Regions from separate parts of the Comamonas sp. lk genome, predicted to be linked through region 2. Evidence: predicted binding sites of a transcription regulator. Region 2 holds the regulator's gene; the other holds the start of a gene.
The links. The regulator LexA, encoded in region 2, represses DNA repair genes until DNA is damaged. The targets are predictions, from matches to a motif close to ACTGTATNNNNATACAGT.
Positions count from the first base shown of each region.

Region 1: a site for LexA is predicted at 2,410-2,427, ahead of recA (recombinase RecA). Genes of this name have one in related genera too.

Region 1 covers NZ_UOOB01000001.1:233,758-241,743, forward strand. The annotation lists gene EAO39_RS01045 (sensor histidine kinase) at 1-973, opposite strand, end outside; gene EAO39_RS01050 (response regulator transcription factor) at 1,062-1,739, opposite strand; gene EAO39_RS01055 (MarR family transcriptional regulator) at 1,855-2,346, opposite strand; gene recA (recombinase RecA) at 2,486-3,598, shown strand; gene recX (recombination regulator RecX) at 3,732-4,187, shown strand; gene yddG (aromatic amino acid DMT transporter YddG) at 4,199-5,110, opposite strand; gene EAO39_RS01075 (YkgJ family cysteine cluster protein) at 5,335-5,736, shown strand; gene EAO39_RS01080 (HAMP domain-containing sensor histidine kinase) at 5,759-7,159, opposite strand; gene EAO39_RS01085 (response regulator transcription factor) at 7,159-7,863, opposite strand.
Region 2 covers NZ_UOOB01000001.1:2,505,952-2,513,937, reverse strand. The annotation lists gene lpxK (tetraacyldisaccharide 4'-kinase) at 1-1,000, shown strand, start outside; gene EAO39_RS11630 (Trm112 family protein) at 1,051-1,239, shown strand; gene kdsB (3-deoxy-manno-octulosonate cytidylyltransferase) at 1,243-2,025, shown strand; gene adk (adenylate kinase) at 2,399-3,055, shown strand; gene EAO39_RS11610 (asparaginase domain-containing protein) at 3,163-4,200, opposite strand; gene lexA (transcriptional repressor LexA) at 4,314-4,988, shown strand; gene EAO39_RS11600 (hypothetical protein) at 5,153-5,602, shown strand; gene EAO39_RS11595 (hypothetical protein) at 5,675-6,289, opposite strand; gene EAO39_RS11590 (hypothetical protein) at 6,603-6,815, shown strand; gene EAO39_RS11585 (D-2-hydroxyacid dehydrogenase family protein) at 7,167-7,986, shown strand, end outside.

The DNA.
Region 1 (7,986 bases), 2.3 Mb from region 2:
CGGCCAGCTCCACCAGATTGCAGGGCTGCATGGCGGGCACGGCGCTTTCCGCCCGCGCCAGCGCCAGCAGCTGGTTGACGGTGTGCGTGGCACGAATGCTGGAGCGGCCGATCTGCATCAGCGAGCGCTTGATTTCCTCAGGGCTTGTGCCTTCGCGCTGGGCCAGATCGGCCTGCATGCGCAGCCCTGCCAGCGGCGTCTTGAGCTGATGGGCGGCATCGGCCAAAAAACGTTTCTGGGTAGCGATGGAGTCGTCGAGTCGCTCCAGCAAATCGTTGACGGAATCGACCAGCGGCACCACCTCCAGCGGCACATCCTTGTGGTTGATGGGCGAGAGATCCTCGGGCTTGCGGGCCCGTATGCGCTCTTCCAGCCGGTGCAGCGGCTTGATGCCGCGCGCCAGCGCCAGCCACACCAGCAGCGCCGCCAGCGGCAGGCTGACGAACTGCGGCAGCATCACGCCCTTGATGATTTCCGTGGCCAGCACGCTGCGCTTTTCGCGGGTCTCGGCCACCTGCACCAGAGCGTGCTGCTCCCCGGGCAGCGGCATGCGCACCCAGATATAGGCCACGCGCAAATCAATGCCCTTGTACTCCTCGTCGCGAAGCAGCACCGTGCCGGTGGCCGGTGCCTCTTCCGTTTCCGGCGGTCTGGGCAAATCGCGCTCACCGGCCAGATGCTCGCCCTTGGCACCCAGCACCTGGAAAAACACCGTATCGGAATCATCGGCACGCAGAATCTCGGTGGCCGACTGCGGCAGATTGAACTGCACCTTGCCGCGCTGCACGATGACCAGCTGAGCCAGGGCCTGGGCGTTGTACTCCAGCGCCCGATCGAAAGGCTTGTTGGCCAGGCCCTGGGCCACCAGCCAGGTCAGCGCCAGGCTGATGGGCCACAGCAGCAGCAATGGCGTGAGCATCCAGTCCAGGATTTCGCCAAACAGGGATCGCTGCTCACGCTGAAAGATCTTCATGGACAAGCGCTACGTAAGGTCAGAGGCAGCCAGCAAGGGCCGCCCCGCAGCAAAGGCTGCCGTCCCCTGGGGGAAGCGGCGCAGCCGCTCAGGGGGAAGATATTTTTTCAAGGCAATAGCCCAGGCCGCGCACGGTGGCGATGCGAATCGGCCCCTTCTCGATCTTCTTGCGCAAGCGGTGGATATAGACCTCGATGGCGTTGTTGCTCACCTCCTCGCCCCACTCGCACAGGCGGTCCACCAGCTGGTCCTTGCTGACCAGGCGACCGGCGCGCTGCAGCAGCACTTCCAGCAGACCGAGTTCGCGGGCCGACAGCTCAATCATCTTGCCGTCAATCGTGGCCACACGGCCGGCCTGGTCGTATACCAGCGGCCCATGCTTGATGGTGGAGCTGGCGCCGCCCATGCCGCGACGCGTCAGCGCCCGCACGCGCGCTTCCAGCTCGGACAGAGCAAACGGCTTGGCCATGTAGTCGTCGGCGCCGTAGTCCAGGCCTTGCACGCGCTCTTCGATCGAATCGGCCGCCGTGAGAATCAGCACCGGCAGCGCATCGCCGCGGCCGCGCAGGCGCTTGAGCACCTCCAGCCCATGCATCTTGGGCAGACCCAGATCCAGAATCAGCAAATCAAACTCGCTGTTGGTGAGCAAGGCGGCATCGGCCTCGCTGCCGCTGGCCACATGGCTGACCACGGCACCCGAGCTGCGCAGCGTGCGCAGCAAGCCATCGGCCAGCACCTGGTCGTCTTCAGCAATCAGTATGCGCATGGGGTTGTCTCCTGGTTATGTATGGCTGCCGCAGGGCAGGCAGTCTGCAAATCTGCGGCGCCTTTGCTGCCATTGTAGAGAGCGGCCCGCCGTCTGCAGACTCAACGGCAGCGCTTCAATAGCCTTCGGCATAGGCTTCCAGACCCAGAGCCACCACCGTGGCCACATCCTCGCCCACGGCCTCCCTAAATTCGGCCTGTGCCTGCGCGACGGCATCGTGAAAGGCTTTGAGCCATGCCAGCCCGCTTTGCGTGAAGCGCACCCGCTTTGCGCGCGCATCGCGCGCGTCGATTTCGCGCGTCACCAGACCCCAGGCCTCGCACTGGGCCACCAGGTCGGCCATGGCCTGTTTGCTCATGCCGGCCTTCTCGGCCAGATCGGTAAGCCGGTCTCCGGCCAGCGACAAATGCCTTGTGATGTGGATATGGGCAGCGCCCACCTTGTCGCGCGCCGCCAGATTGGACAGCGCCAGCGGCACCTCCAGATCGCGCGCCATGAGCTGCAGCACGCGCGCATCGAACCGGCGCATGGCATGGCCCAGCAAGCGACCCAGATGGGTTTGCCGCCAGGCATCGTCGGCAGGGGTCACGGGGGCGATTTCGGTCATTGATTAATAGTAAGGCAAACTGACTAAATATTTCAACACATGGCAAGTACAAGCCCATAAACTACTGTTCAAGCATCCAGTTCTGAAGCCAATACAGAGCTGACCCCAGACCGCCGCACCACCGACCCAGGAGCTAGATATGAACGCCACAGCCAAGTCCGCAGACGCCAACAGCGAAAAAGCCAAAGCACTGGCAGCCGCACTCGCCCAGATCGAAAAGCAGTTCGGCAAGGGCACCATCATGAAGCTGGGCGAAGGCGAAGCCATCCAGGACATCCAGGTGGTTTCCACCGGCTCTCTGGGTCTGGACATTGCTCTGGGCGTAGGCGGCCTGCCCCGCGGCCGCGTGATCGAAATCTACGGCCCCGAGTCCTCGGGCAAGACCACGCTGACGCTGCAGGTGATTGCCGAGATGCAAAAGCTGGCCGGCACCTGCGCCTTCATCGACGCCGAACACGCACTGGACACCGGCTATGCTCAGAAGCTGGGGGTGAACCTCAATGAGCTGCTGATCAGCCAGCCCGACACCGGCGAGCAGGCACTGGAAGTGGTGGACAGCCTGGTGCGCTCCGGCGCCGTGGATCTGATCGTCATCGACTCGGTGGCCGCCCTGACCCCCAAGGCCGAAATCGAAGGCGAAATGGGCGATGCCCTGCCCGGCCTGCAAGCGCGTCTGATGAGCCAGGCCCTGCGCAAGCTGACCGCCACCATCAAGAAGACCAACTGCATGGTCATCTTCATCAACCAGATCCGCATGAAGATCGGCGTGATGTTCGGTTCGCCCGAAACCACCACCGGCGGCAATGCGCTGAAGTTCTACGCCTCGGTGCGCCTGGATATCCGCCGCACCGGCACCATCAAAAAAGGCGACGAAGCCATCGGCAACGAAACCAAGGTCAAGGTTGTCAAGAACAAGGTTTCGCCTCCATTCAAGACCGCCGAGTTCGACATCCTGTTTGGCGAAGGCATCAGCCGCGAAGGTGAAATTCTGGACATGGGCGTGACCGCCAAGATCCTCGAAAAATCCGGTGCCTGGTATGCCTACAACGGCGAAAAAATCGGCCAGGGCCGCGACAACTCACGTGAATTCCTGCGTGAAAACCCCGCCCTGGCTTTCGAAATCGAAAACAAGGTGCGCGACAGCCTGGGCATTGCTCTGCTGCCCGGCGCAGGCAACAGCGATGTGCCCGAAGCCAAGCCCGCCAAGAACGGCAAGGGCAAGGTCGACAAAGACGGCGTGATCGCGGAATAAAACGCGCTGCGCACGGCAATGGCGCCTCTGAAACGGAGCGCGCCAGTTTTGAAATCTGGGTCTTGCCGCCCTACAGGTTGCCATCTTTGCGCAGGTTCGTCCTGCGCCTTTTTGTTTCTGGAGAACTGCTGACATGGGCTTTGCCAAGCTCTCGCTCAAGGGTCGCGCACTCAAGTTGCTGTCGCAACGCGAACACTCACGGCTGGAATTGCAGCGCAAGCTGATCGGGTATGTGGAGGAAGGCGATGACCTGAACGCCATTCTGGATGAGCTGGAAAAGCGCGGCTTCATCAGCGTGCAGCGGGTGGTGGAGTCTGTGATCCACAGCAAGGCGCGCCGCTATGGCTCGGCGCGCCTGGTGCAGGAGCTCAGAACCAAGGGGCTCGATGACGACACCCTGCGCAGCGCCGCCGAGCAGCTGCGCGATACCGAGCTGCAGCGCGCCCATGCGCTCTGGCTGCAGCGCTTTGGCAGCCAGCCGCAAACGCCGCAAGAGCATATGAAGCAGATGCGCTTTCTGGCCTCTCGCGGCTTTAGCGCCGAAATTGCCAGCAAGGTGCTGCGCGGCAAAGGTTTTGAAGAAGAGTGAAGCCGGGCGGGCTAGCCCATGCGTCGGGTTGCCATCCAGCAGATCAGCGAGCCCAGCGTCACCAGGGCCACGCCCTGCCAGAAACTCCAGCCCGGCAGCACCTGCAGCAGCGCACTAGCCATGAGGGCCGAGAGCACGGGCGTGAAATACGAGGCGGCGGCCATGATGGCCAGCTTGCCGTGCTGGATTCCATGCTCCCAGCAGCTATAGCCCAGCGCCGTCAGAGCCCCGACCAGAAAGACCTGCACGCCCGTGATCACAGACCAGTCCATGGTCTTGTCGACATCGAGCATCAGCCACTTGATCCAGAGCGCCAGTGCCGTCCACAAAACAAACAAGCCCACCGCGTTGAAGCCGCCGCCAAAACGTCGCGCCAGCAGGCTGTAGGCAGGCCATAGCAACGCCGCCGCAAACGCCATGCCATAAGCCACGGGATTGCCCTGCACATGAGACCACATGGAGCGCGCACTGAAGGCGTCTCCAGCCAGCACGCGCGCCAAGCCCCACAGGCATAGGGCCACGCCGGGCCATAGCCACCAGCGCGCGCTTTGCTGCTTGCACAACACGGCCAGCACAATGGTCAGACTGGGCCAAAGATAGTTGATCAGTCCTATCTCCATGGCCTGGGATCGGTCGTCTGCCAGGCCCACGGCCACCGACAGACAGATTTCGTACACCACGAACAAAGCGCCGCAGCCCCAGAAATACACGGGATGCATGGAACGCCATTGCCTAGGCCCTTGAATACCACGCGTCAGCGCGATACACACGGCGGCCATCGAATAAAGACAGGCTGCGCCGCCTACGGCCCCCAGGGGTTCGGCAATGGCACGCATCAGCCCCACGGTACAACTCCAGCACAGCACCGCCAGCAAGCCTATGGCTGTGGCCCGGGTCTGGACACTTGAAGAGGAGGAATTCATGGCGGGATACTCTTGAATCAATAGCTGCTTGCGCTTTGAGAATAAGCGCAAAACCGTTATTTGACTGGATATTTTGACTGGCATGAGGAGTTGCTGAGCGGCCCGGACTGAGGCCCGCCGATAGACCTGACAAGACATCAGGGGCGTTTGCGGGCTCTACCATCCAAGCGCGGTGCGGGCCGTATAGTGCGCCCTCTTTCTTCGCCCCTTGCAGCGCAAACACCATGAAATCCTCCATCCGTATCGTCGACGTGGATCGGCTCGAAACCTGGAGCAAATACAAAGCCGGCATGTGCGACAGCTGCGCCGCCAATTGCTGCACCATGCCGCTGGAAGTTCAGCTGCCGGATCTGGTGCGCCTCGAGCTGGTGGACCCGTTTGAAGTGGAAAACGTGGAGCCCAAGCTGATCGCCAAGCGCCTGCTAAAAGCCAAGCTGATAGACCACTACAACCCCAAGCACAATATCTTCACCATGGCGCGCCGCGCCGGCGGAGATTGCAATTTTCTCGACAAGAAGACCCGCCGATGCACGGTGTATGACAAGCGGCCGGAAACCTGCCGCCTGCACCCCAAGAAAGGCCCCAAGCCCGGCTTCTGCGCCTACGGGAACAGGGCGCTTTCCTGAGCAGTAAAAGCCTCAGAGGCTTTCAGGTCCGCGCCATGGCGGGCAACCAGATGCGCGCCTGCAATCCGGGTTGACGGTTGTGAAAACTGAGCTTGCCCCCGTGCAGCTGCACGATGGCCAGCACGCTGGCCAGACCCAGCCCATAGCCCTCTCTTTCGGAGTCGGCACGGAAGAAGCGGGTAGTCATTTTCTCCAGTGTTTTTTCGTCCACACCAGGGCCCTGGTCCTGCACGGTGATCTCCACGCCCGGCGCACCGCCTTCGCTGCCATGCTCGGCCGCCACACCGGCGTGCAAGCGCAAATCGGCACCATGCTCGCTGCCCGGAGCCGAGCCGTATTTGATGGCGTTATCCACCAAGTTGGCCACGGCACTGGCGATCAGATCGGCATCGCCCAAGGCCATGGGTTCGCCATGCACATCGAGATGCAACACCCCTCCCGCATCCTCGACCAGAGGCTCGTAGAAATCCACCACATCCACCAGCAGGGCCTTGATATCCATGGGCGCAAAGTTCTGACGACTGGCACCACTTTCCACCTCGGCGATCTGCAGCAGTTTCTCAAACACAATGCCCAGTTCCGCCACTTCTTCGGCCACTTTTTCCAGCACCGCAGACTGATCGACCTGGCCCGCCTGCTGCGCATTTCTCAAACGCAACAGAATGCGGGTCAGCGGCGTTCTGAGGTTGTGCGCAATCGTGTTGGAGACGTGACGTATGCCCTCCATCAGCTGCTCCAGCCGATCCAGCATGGTGTTGATGTCGCGGTTGAGCAAGGTGAACTCGTCATCGTTGCCCGTCACCGGAATGCGCTGCCTCAAATCACCGGCAGCGACACGCGACATGGTGCTGCGAATGTCGGCGGCTCGCTCTTCCACCACGCGCCTGAAGATCAGCGCACCGATGACGGCCATGATGCAGGCCGCAATCGCGGCCATCAGGCTGGCCTGGCCGAACAGCTCCTCCAGATTGCGCTGCACCTGCATATCACTGCCCACGGCCAGCAGATTGCCATTGGAAAGTTCGGAGACAGCCACCCGGCCGACGATCAGGCGCCCGTTGCGCTTGACGGTCAGCTCGCGCACCCCCATGGCGGTCAGGCGACGTGGCGGAAACACCTGCGCATTGGCCATGATGGGCGTGCCCTCAGGGTCCATCAGAATCAAGATTTCCGTGTCGGTGTTCACGCCATCGAGCAGGGTCTGGCGAACTTCAGTCTCCAGCGCATCCTGGCCATATTTGGCCAGATGCTCGGTCAGGCGACGCAGATGGTTCTCGGCCTGTTTGTCGAACTTGATGCGCACCACGCCCACCGTCTGCACATAAAAAACCGACAGCACAATCGCCATGGTCAGCACCATGAGCGCGCCATAGCTGAGCGCCAACCTGAAGGCCAGGGAGCTCCACGGTTTGACGAGGCGCATCAAACCACCTCGGGCAGTTCGTGGGGCTTGTCCGAAAGGCTGTAACCCACGCCACGAATGGTGTGAATGAGTGCCGGTTCAAAACCTTTGTCCACCTTGCTGCGCAGACGGCTGATGTGCACGTCGATCACATTGGTTTGCGGATCAAAGCGATAGTCCCACACCGATTCCAGCAACATGGTTCGCGTGACGATCTGGTGGGCATGCTGCATGAGAAATGCCAGCAGCCTGAATTCGCGTGGCTGCAGCATCAGGGGCTGGCCTGCGCGCTCCGCACTTCGGCTGAGCAAATTGATGCGCAGGTCGGCCACCCGCATCTCGCGCGTAGGTGCCGGAATTTGCGCGCGGCGCACCAGAGCTTCCAGCCGTGCCGAAAGCTCGGAAAACGCAAACGGCTTGGTCAGGTAGTCATCACAGCCGGCCTTCAGCCCTCGCACTCTCTCATCGGTAGCAGACAGTGCACTGAGCACCAGGACAGGCGTCTGTTTTCCCATGGAGCGCAGCGTCTGCAGAATCTGCAGGCCGTCAAAGCCATTGGGCAGCATGCGATCGAGAATGATCACGTCCCAACTCTCGCCCACGGCCTGGGCAATGCCTTGCACCCCGTCGCCGCAAACGTTCACGTAAGCGCCTTGCTGGCGCAAGCCTTCAGCGATGTACCGCGCATTGAGCGCATCGTCTTCGATGATGAGGTAGCGGTACATGCGATGTCTGTCGGTTGCCGGTTGCAAACAGACACTATACGGGGATGCAGCCGCATCCGCAGCGCAAGTAAATGTGATGGAGGATGCGGGTGGATCGGCAGGTTCTGGCAGTTCCACGCAAAC
Region 2 (7,986 bases):
CCGGCGGGGTGTGGGCGCCTGGCTGCTGTGGCCGCTGTCCGCGCTGTATGGCGCGCTGCAAGGCTGGAACGCGCAGCGCATGCTGCAAACCCAACAAAGCGCGGGCCTACCCGTTATCGTGGTCGGCAATGTGATTGCAGGCGGCGCGGGCAAAACCCCGGTGACCCAGGCCGTGGTGGCCCATTTGCTGGCCCGCGGCTGGCAGCCCGGCATCATCTCGCGCGGCTATGGCCGAAAAAGCCGCGATTGCCGCGAAGCCCGCGCCGACAGCTGCGCCAGCGAAGTCGGTGATGAGCCGGCCCTGCTGGCCCGCTCTACCGGCGTTCCCGTGTTTGTCGCCGCCCAGCGCATTGAAGCGGCCCGCGCCCTGCGCACCGCCTATCCGCAGGTCGATGTCATCGTCAGCGACGACGGCCTGCAGCATCTGGCTCTGGCCCGCGATGTGGAGCTATGCGTTTTCAACGATGAAGGCGTGGGCAACGGCTTTTTGCTGCCTGCAGGCCCGTTGCGCGAAAAATGGCCCCGCCCCGTGACGGCCAGTCTGTATGCCGGCCAGCCACCCAGCCCCCTGGGCAGCGCCCCGGCATTTGCGCTGCAACGCCAACTGGCCGATACCGCCGTCAACGGCAAAGGCGAGAAGATCGCGCTGAGCTGCTTTGCCGGCCAGCGTGTGGAAGCCGTGGCCGCCGTAGCCAGACCCGAATCGTTTTTTGCCATGCTGGCACAGCAGGGCATTGCCCCTGCCGTCACCCAAGCCTTGCCAGATCACTATGATTTTGAGAGCTTCTCGCGCAGATTGGATAATGGCCAGCCCTTGATTTGCACCGAAAAAGACGCGATCAAACTCTGGAATTCCCACCCCGAGGCCTGGGCCGTGCCCCTGCAGCTGCAGCTGCCTCAGGCCTTCTGGGAGCTGCTGGATGCGCATCCCGCCCTGGCCGCTCGCCCCCAAAATTGCGGCAGCGGCGCCGTCTCAGTGCTCGGCTCTGACTATCATTGAGCCCATACAGGCCGCCCCGCCTCAACTCATCACACTTTTGCAGGATTCCCATGGACGCCAAACTTCTTGAACTGCTGGTCTGCCCCGTCACCAAGGGCCCGCTGCGCTTTGACCGCGAGCGTCAGGAACTGATCAGCCACAGCGCCCGTCTGGCCTACCCCGTGCGCGACGGCATTCCCGTGCTGCTGGAAAACGAGGCCCGTACGCTGTCGGACGAAGAACTCGAAGACGACCGCTAAGCCATGAGCTACACGGTACTGATTCCTGCCCGCCTCTCTTCCACCCGCCTGCCGGGCAAGCCCCTGGCCGATATTGGCGGCCTGCCCATGGTGGTGCGCGTGGCCCAGCGCGCGGCGCTGGCCGGCGCCACCCGCTGTGTGGTGGCGGCAGACGATGCCAGCATCGTGGCGGCTTGCCAGCAGCATGGCGTGCAAGCCATCCTGACCCGCAACGACCACCCCAGCGGCAGCGACCGCCTGGCCGAAGCCTGCGAACAGCTAGGCCTGTCGGGTGACGATGTGGTGGTGAATGTGCAAGGCGACGAGCCGCTGATAGACCCGGCCCTGATCGACGCCGTCGCCCAGCTGCTGCTGGCGCGCCCAGAAGCCAGCATGGGCACAGCCGCCCACCCCATAGACAGCCTGGCAGACTACCGCAACCCGAATGTGGTGAAGGTGGTCTGCGATGCCAAGGGTCTGGCCAGCTATTTCAGCCGCGCGCCCATCCCTTTCTCGCGTGATCACGCCGATACAGCCTGGTGGAACGCTGAAAGCGGTGCTGCGGCCCAAGCCGGTCATGCGGGCTTTACGCCGCTGCGCCATATAGGCATCTACAGCTACAAGGCCGGTTTTCTGCGCGAATTCCCCCGCCTCTCGCCCGCCCCCACCGAGGCCATGGAACAGCTGGAGCAGCTGCGCGCCCTGTGGCACGGCCATCGCATTGCCGTGCATATCACGCCCCATGCGCCAGGCGCCGGCGTGGATACGCCCGAAGATCTGGAGCGCGTGCGCGCCCTGTTTGCCTGAAGCCGGACACGCCAAGGGAATTCCCTTGGTTCACTATCAAAACAAAAGCAGTTGGCGCTCCACACATATGGGTAGCATATTGAATTCAATATAAAACCCATATAAATCAAGCGCTTCCCGCTATAATTTCCACTTAGTCCGAATAGCGCATGCGGGCGCCAGATTCCACAGCTACAACTACAGCCATCGCTCAAAGGTAGCAACAAAGCCTTCCCAGGCCGCACTTGTGACAGTCGCTAGCCACTTGTGTAAGCCTGTGTTGGTCTTGTGCGTGCTATCCTTGCCCGCGAAAAAATATAGCCGGAGGGCAAAACTGGTGACCACCCCACCACCTCTGGCAAGCCAAGAATTTCTACTCTCCTCAAGGATCTCCATGAAACTGATTTTGTTGGGTGCACCCGGCGCCGGCAAAGGCACTCAGGCCGCCTTCATCTGCCAAAAGTATGGTATCCCCCAAATCTCCACCGGTGACATGCTGCGCGCTGCCGTCAAGGCCGGCACGCCTCTGGGCCTGCAAGCCAAGGCGGTGATGGACGCCGGCCAGCTGGTCAGCGACGACCTGATCATCAACCTGGTCAAGGAACGCATTGCCCAGCCCGATTGCGCCCAGGGCTTTCTGTTCGACGGCTTCCCCCGCACCATCCCCCAGGCCGACGCCATGAAGGCTGCCGGCGTGAAGCTCGATTACGTGCTGGAGATCGACGTGCCTTTCGAGGCCATCATCGAGCGCATGAGCGGCCGCCGCAGCCACCCCGCCTCGGGCCGTACCTATCACGTCAAGTTCAACCCACCCAAGGTGGCTGGCAAGGACGATGTCACCGGCGAAGACCTGGTGCAGCGCGAAGACGACAAGGAAGAAACCGTCAAGAAGCGCCTGGATGTGTACAGCAGCCAGACCCGCCCTCTGGTGGACTACTACAGCAACTGGGCCAAGGCCGACGCCGCTGCAGCTCCCAAGTACCGCGCCATCAGCGGCACTGGCAGCGTGGAAGAAATCACGGCACGCGCTTTTGCGGCTCTGGCCGAATAAGCCAGCCTCGGCAAGCGCGTCGTTAAGGCGCGCATTCAAAAAAGCACCTCATCGAGGTGCTTTTTTGCGTTCTAGCGCTTACTCTGCATGCGCCAGCCGCTATCAGTTCAGGAATCACTGCCCGACTGCAATGCCAGCGCCAGCATCAGCGCCACGCGGGCCTTGCCCGGCGCGAGCAGGATCACATCCGGCTCTCCCTCCGTTGCGCCAGCGCGCAGCCAGCCCGAAATCCCTGCCATCGCCTTGACCACAGTAGGTTGCGAGGGCAGCTCAGTAAAGCCCACGGGCAAGCCTTCCAGGCAGCGGGTGCTGCTCCACACCACCACGCCAACCTGCTGTGCCCGTGCCAGCGCCTGAAGCATTTGGGCATGAATCGTGGCATTGCCCGTGCCTGCCACCACCAGACCGCGCACGCCGGCGGCCACCAGCGCATCCACGCTGCGTCCGCTTTGCAAAGCCCCGGAGGTCAGCAATTCCACCCAGGGCAGCTCGCTGTGGGCCAGCAAGTCCTGGAACGCCGTGCTACTCAAAGCCTGTGCCTGGCTGGCGACCACGGGCTGGGCCAGCCAGCGCACGGCACACTCTTCCACCACGGCACAAGGTCCGCTCTCATAGGAGCGCAGCGCATTGAGGCGGTAAGGATGCACCTTGAGCACCTGCTGCGCGTCATGCACCTCGCCGGCCGCAACCACCCACACGCCAGCCACGGCGCTGGCGGCCACGGCCACCGCATCCCGCAGGTTTTGCGGGCCATCGGCCTGTAGCGAAGTCGCCGGGCGCATGGCGCAGGTCAGCACCACCGGCTTGATGGGCTGCAGCACGGTTTGCAGCAGCCAGGCGGTTTCCTCCAGCGTGTCCGTGCCGTGCGTGATCACCAGGGCCTGCGTATCGGCATCGGCCAGCGCCTCGGCCACGGTCCGCAGCATGCTGCGCCACACCGGCCAATCCATATCCTTGCTGTCGATCTGGGCCAGCTGCATGGCGGCCAGCGGAGCCGCAGCCAACTGTGGCAAATCCGGCACCGCAGCCAACAAGCTCTCCACGCTGATCTGCCCGGCCTTGTAGCCCACGGCCTGCGTGCTCGATTCCGCCTGGCCCGCAATCGTTCCCCCGGTGCCCAAAATCACAATCTTAGGAATTGCCACTTGCTCTCCACAAAAAACTGGTTAAAAATACAGTTACTGTATAAACCAACAGATCAGAATTCCAGACCCAGGCCTTCAAGCCTGAGCCTATCGAACCAAGACTGGATGCCAGCATGCTAGACCACCCCAAGCTCACTCCCCGCCAGCAGCAGATTCTGGACCTCATCCAATCGACTATTTCCCGCACCGGCGCTCCCCCTACACGCGCCGAGATCGCCAGCACTTTTGGCTTCAAGTCCGCCAATGCCGCTGAAGAGCATCTACAGGCCCTAGCCCGCAAGGGCGTGATTGATCTGGTCAGCGGTACCTCGCGCGGCATTCGCCTGCGTGCGGACACCGTGCGCAACATCAATGCGGCCCGTGGCGCCAGCTTTTCCCTGCCGCTGTCCTCCATGGCACAGCTGGTGCTGCCACTGGTGGGCCGCGTGGCTGCCGGCTCGCCCATTCTGGCCCAGGAACATATAGACCAGAGCTATGCGGTCGAGCCCAGCCTGTTTGCCGCCAAGCCCGATTACCTGCTCAAGGTGCGCGGCATGTCCATGCGCGACGCCGGCATCATGGATGGCGATCTGCTGGCCGTGCAAGCCACCACCGAGGCACGCAACGGCCAGATCGTGGTGGCCCGCCTGGGTGACGATGTGACGGTCAAGCGCTTCAAGCGCACACCCCAGGGCATTGAGCTGCTGCCCGAAAATCCCGACTACAAGGTGATTCATGTGGCGCCCGAAGAGTCGTTCGCCATCGAAGGTCTGGCCGTGGGTCTGATCCGCAACAGCATGTTCATGTAACTACTGCCGCTGCGCGCCAGGCCTTACCGCTGCGCACAGCCCCTGTTTTCTCCAGCCCAGGTGGTAGGCGCGAAGCCTTGCAGCTTCGCCCTGAGCGGAGCTTTGCCTGAAATTTGCAATCCTGCCCTGCTCATGCCTCACGGCTTTTGATAAGGAGTTGCCAAATGGGATTCACCGCACCACTGCTGTCTTTGACACGTTTTGCCTGGAAAATCTTTCCCGTCGCCACTGCCGCAGGACAGCCCTCAGCCGCATGGGCTGCAAGCAATGACAGCGGGCCAGACCACGTAGACGGATCCAGCTCCGGCAGCGCACAAGAGCAAAAGCAAGCACAGCGGTTTCAAGGCACCGGCGCCTACCCCAATGTGATTACCCTGCGCAGCAGCCGTACCCGCCGCCGCAATAGCGCAGGTCGCTACGGCAAGCCAGTGGCCGCGCAGCAGCAACTGGCCTTGCCACTGCAAGCGGCTGACAGCACCCAGCCGCGCCTGCTGAGAATCGTGCAGCGCGAACCACAAAAGCAGCCCGAGTGCCTGCTGATTTCCGGCCGCATGGCCGATGTTTGCGCGGCGCTTGAGCGCATGGCAGGCGCAGAACAGGTCTGGCACGCCTGAGCCGTTGCGGGCAACGATCACCGCCCCCTGACGCCGTAATACAGCCCCGCTGCATGAGACGTTCAAAGGCGCTCAGCGTTGCTCAAGACGATTCACATTCCCCCTGGAATCCGTCGCACACAGCCACTGCACGCCTTGAAGCATGAGAAAGACTTCATAGCCTCCGGCCGCAGGCACATGCGATAGCGGTAGCACGAACAAGGAATTTGCCCCACTCTTCAAGGCCAGAGCGCTTTTGCACGCAGCCATGGCTGCCGATGCAGCCTGCATATCGGCGGCCGGCGCCGACTGACCGGTGCTTGAAGAACTTTGCTCCATGGAAAGCGTGTACTGCGCCTGTTCACCACGCCGCGCTGCATTGCGCATCAGAAATACATGGATGACATAGTCTGCCCCTGTCTCCGGGCGAAACATACAGACATTGCCCGTCAATGCGCCCTGGCAAACCGCCTCTGAACTGCCTTTTCTCTCGACATTGAAGTAATTGCTGGGGTTGTTGGTGACCAGCTTGACCGTCACTTGCTGGTCAGGCCCGGCAGCCAGCGCATATTGAGCGCTATCGTCCCCCTTGATCTGCCCGCTGACCGAGGAGCTGGCACTGCTGCGCAGCGCGACACGTTCCTGGGCAAAGGCTCCGCCGCTCATCAGGCTGACGGCGATCAACAACATCGGAAGAATTCGTGTCATACAAAGCCCCTTGTGTTGGTTCCAGAGCGCATCCAGCAGCTGGAAGTTCCAATTTTGCCTTGATGTCGGGGCTGAGTCCGATCGGAGCTGCTTGAAGCCGATAGGCCGTAATGGAGTTAGGGCACTTTGGCGCTTTATCTCACCTCCGCCTGCACGAGGCTGCAGCCAGCTTGCGCTTTTGCGGCTCTCAACATGGCTTGCGGCAGCACTTCGCCTTGGTCACCATGGCCGGCTTTTGCTCCTAAAATTGATAAAAATCAAATGGGGGAGCGAGATGGATTTTTTAGGCAGTCAAGGATCCGAGCTGAGAAAAATGAAAAGTCAGCTCGTGGCCCAGGAAGCGTTGCTGTTCGCAGTGATCGAAACCCTGAATCCCGAACATTTCAAGACTTTGCGTCTACGTTTTGAGTTGCATGCCGAAGAGGCCAAGACCGAGGTCCTGAATTCCATGGCCACGGACGAGTTGTATGAGCGTCTGCTTGAGCATCTTGAAAAATACTCAAAAACCATCAGCAACAGCGATTGATGCCATGAGCACACCGGCGGCTTCAGCTTTCCTTGCTGGCTTCCCAGCCATCCAATCTCGAGATCCGCTCACAGCGCCCAGACCTTACCCCCGAATCAGCCGGAAGGACAATAGAGTCTCTGCTATCAATACTCTTGCAGCACGGCGTCAAAATACCGGGCAGATCCTCTTCAAGTGACATACTTCGTAAAGTGATGCCAAAAGCTACGCTAAGCTATGGAGTGAGTAAGGCGGGCCTAGGGCCGCCTGGCGGCGTTGGTTTTGGCGCAGATTGGGGCAGCCAAAGCTTTAGCGCATTGAATGCATTGGATTTATCCAATCAATTCAGCCACTTACCAAAGGATTCCGGTAGTGAACATAGTTATTCTGGACGATTATCAAGATGCCGTGCGCAAGCTCGAATGCGCCCAGTTGCTGGAGCCTTTCAATGCCAAGGTCTACACCAACACGGTCAAGGGCGTAGGCCAGTTGGCCATCAGGCTGCGCGACGCGGACATCATCGTTCTGATCCGCGAACGCACGCCCATCACCCGGCAGTTGCTGGAAAAACTGCCGCGTCTCAAGCTCATCGCCCAGACGGGCAAGGCAGGCGCCCATATCGACGTCAAAGCCTGTACCGACCATGGCGTGGCCATTGCCGAAGGCGTAGGCTCTCCGGTCGCCCCTGCCGAGCTGACCTGGGCCTTGATCATGGCGTCTATGCGCCGCCTGCCGCAGTACATTGCCAATCTCAAACACGGAGCCTGGCAGCAATCGGGACTCAAGACCGGCTCCATGCCCACCAACTTCGGTCTGGGCAATGTGCTGCGTGGCCGCACCTTGGGCATCTGGGGCTATGGCCGCATAGGCCAGTTGCTGGCCAGCTACGGCAAGGTGTTTGGCATGCAGGTCTGCGTCTGGGGCAGCGAAGCCTCCCGGCAAAGAGCTGTGGATGATGGCCTGACGGCCGCCGCATCCAAGGAAGCTTTTTTTGAGCAAAGCGATGTGCTGTCTCTGCACCTGCGCCTGCATGAAGCTACGCGCGGCGTGGTCACGGCTCAGGACCTGGCCCGCATGAAGCCCACCGCCCTGTTCGTCAATACCTCACGCGCCGAGCTCATAGAGCCTGAGGCCTTGCTCTGCGCGCTCAATCGTGGCCGCCCCGGTCTGGCCGCCATCGATGTATTCGAGA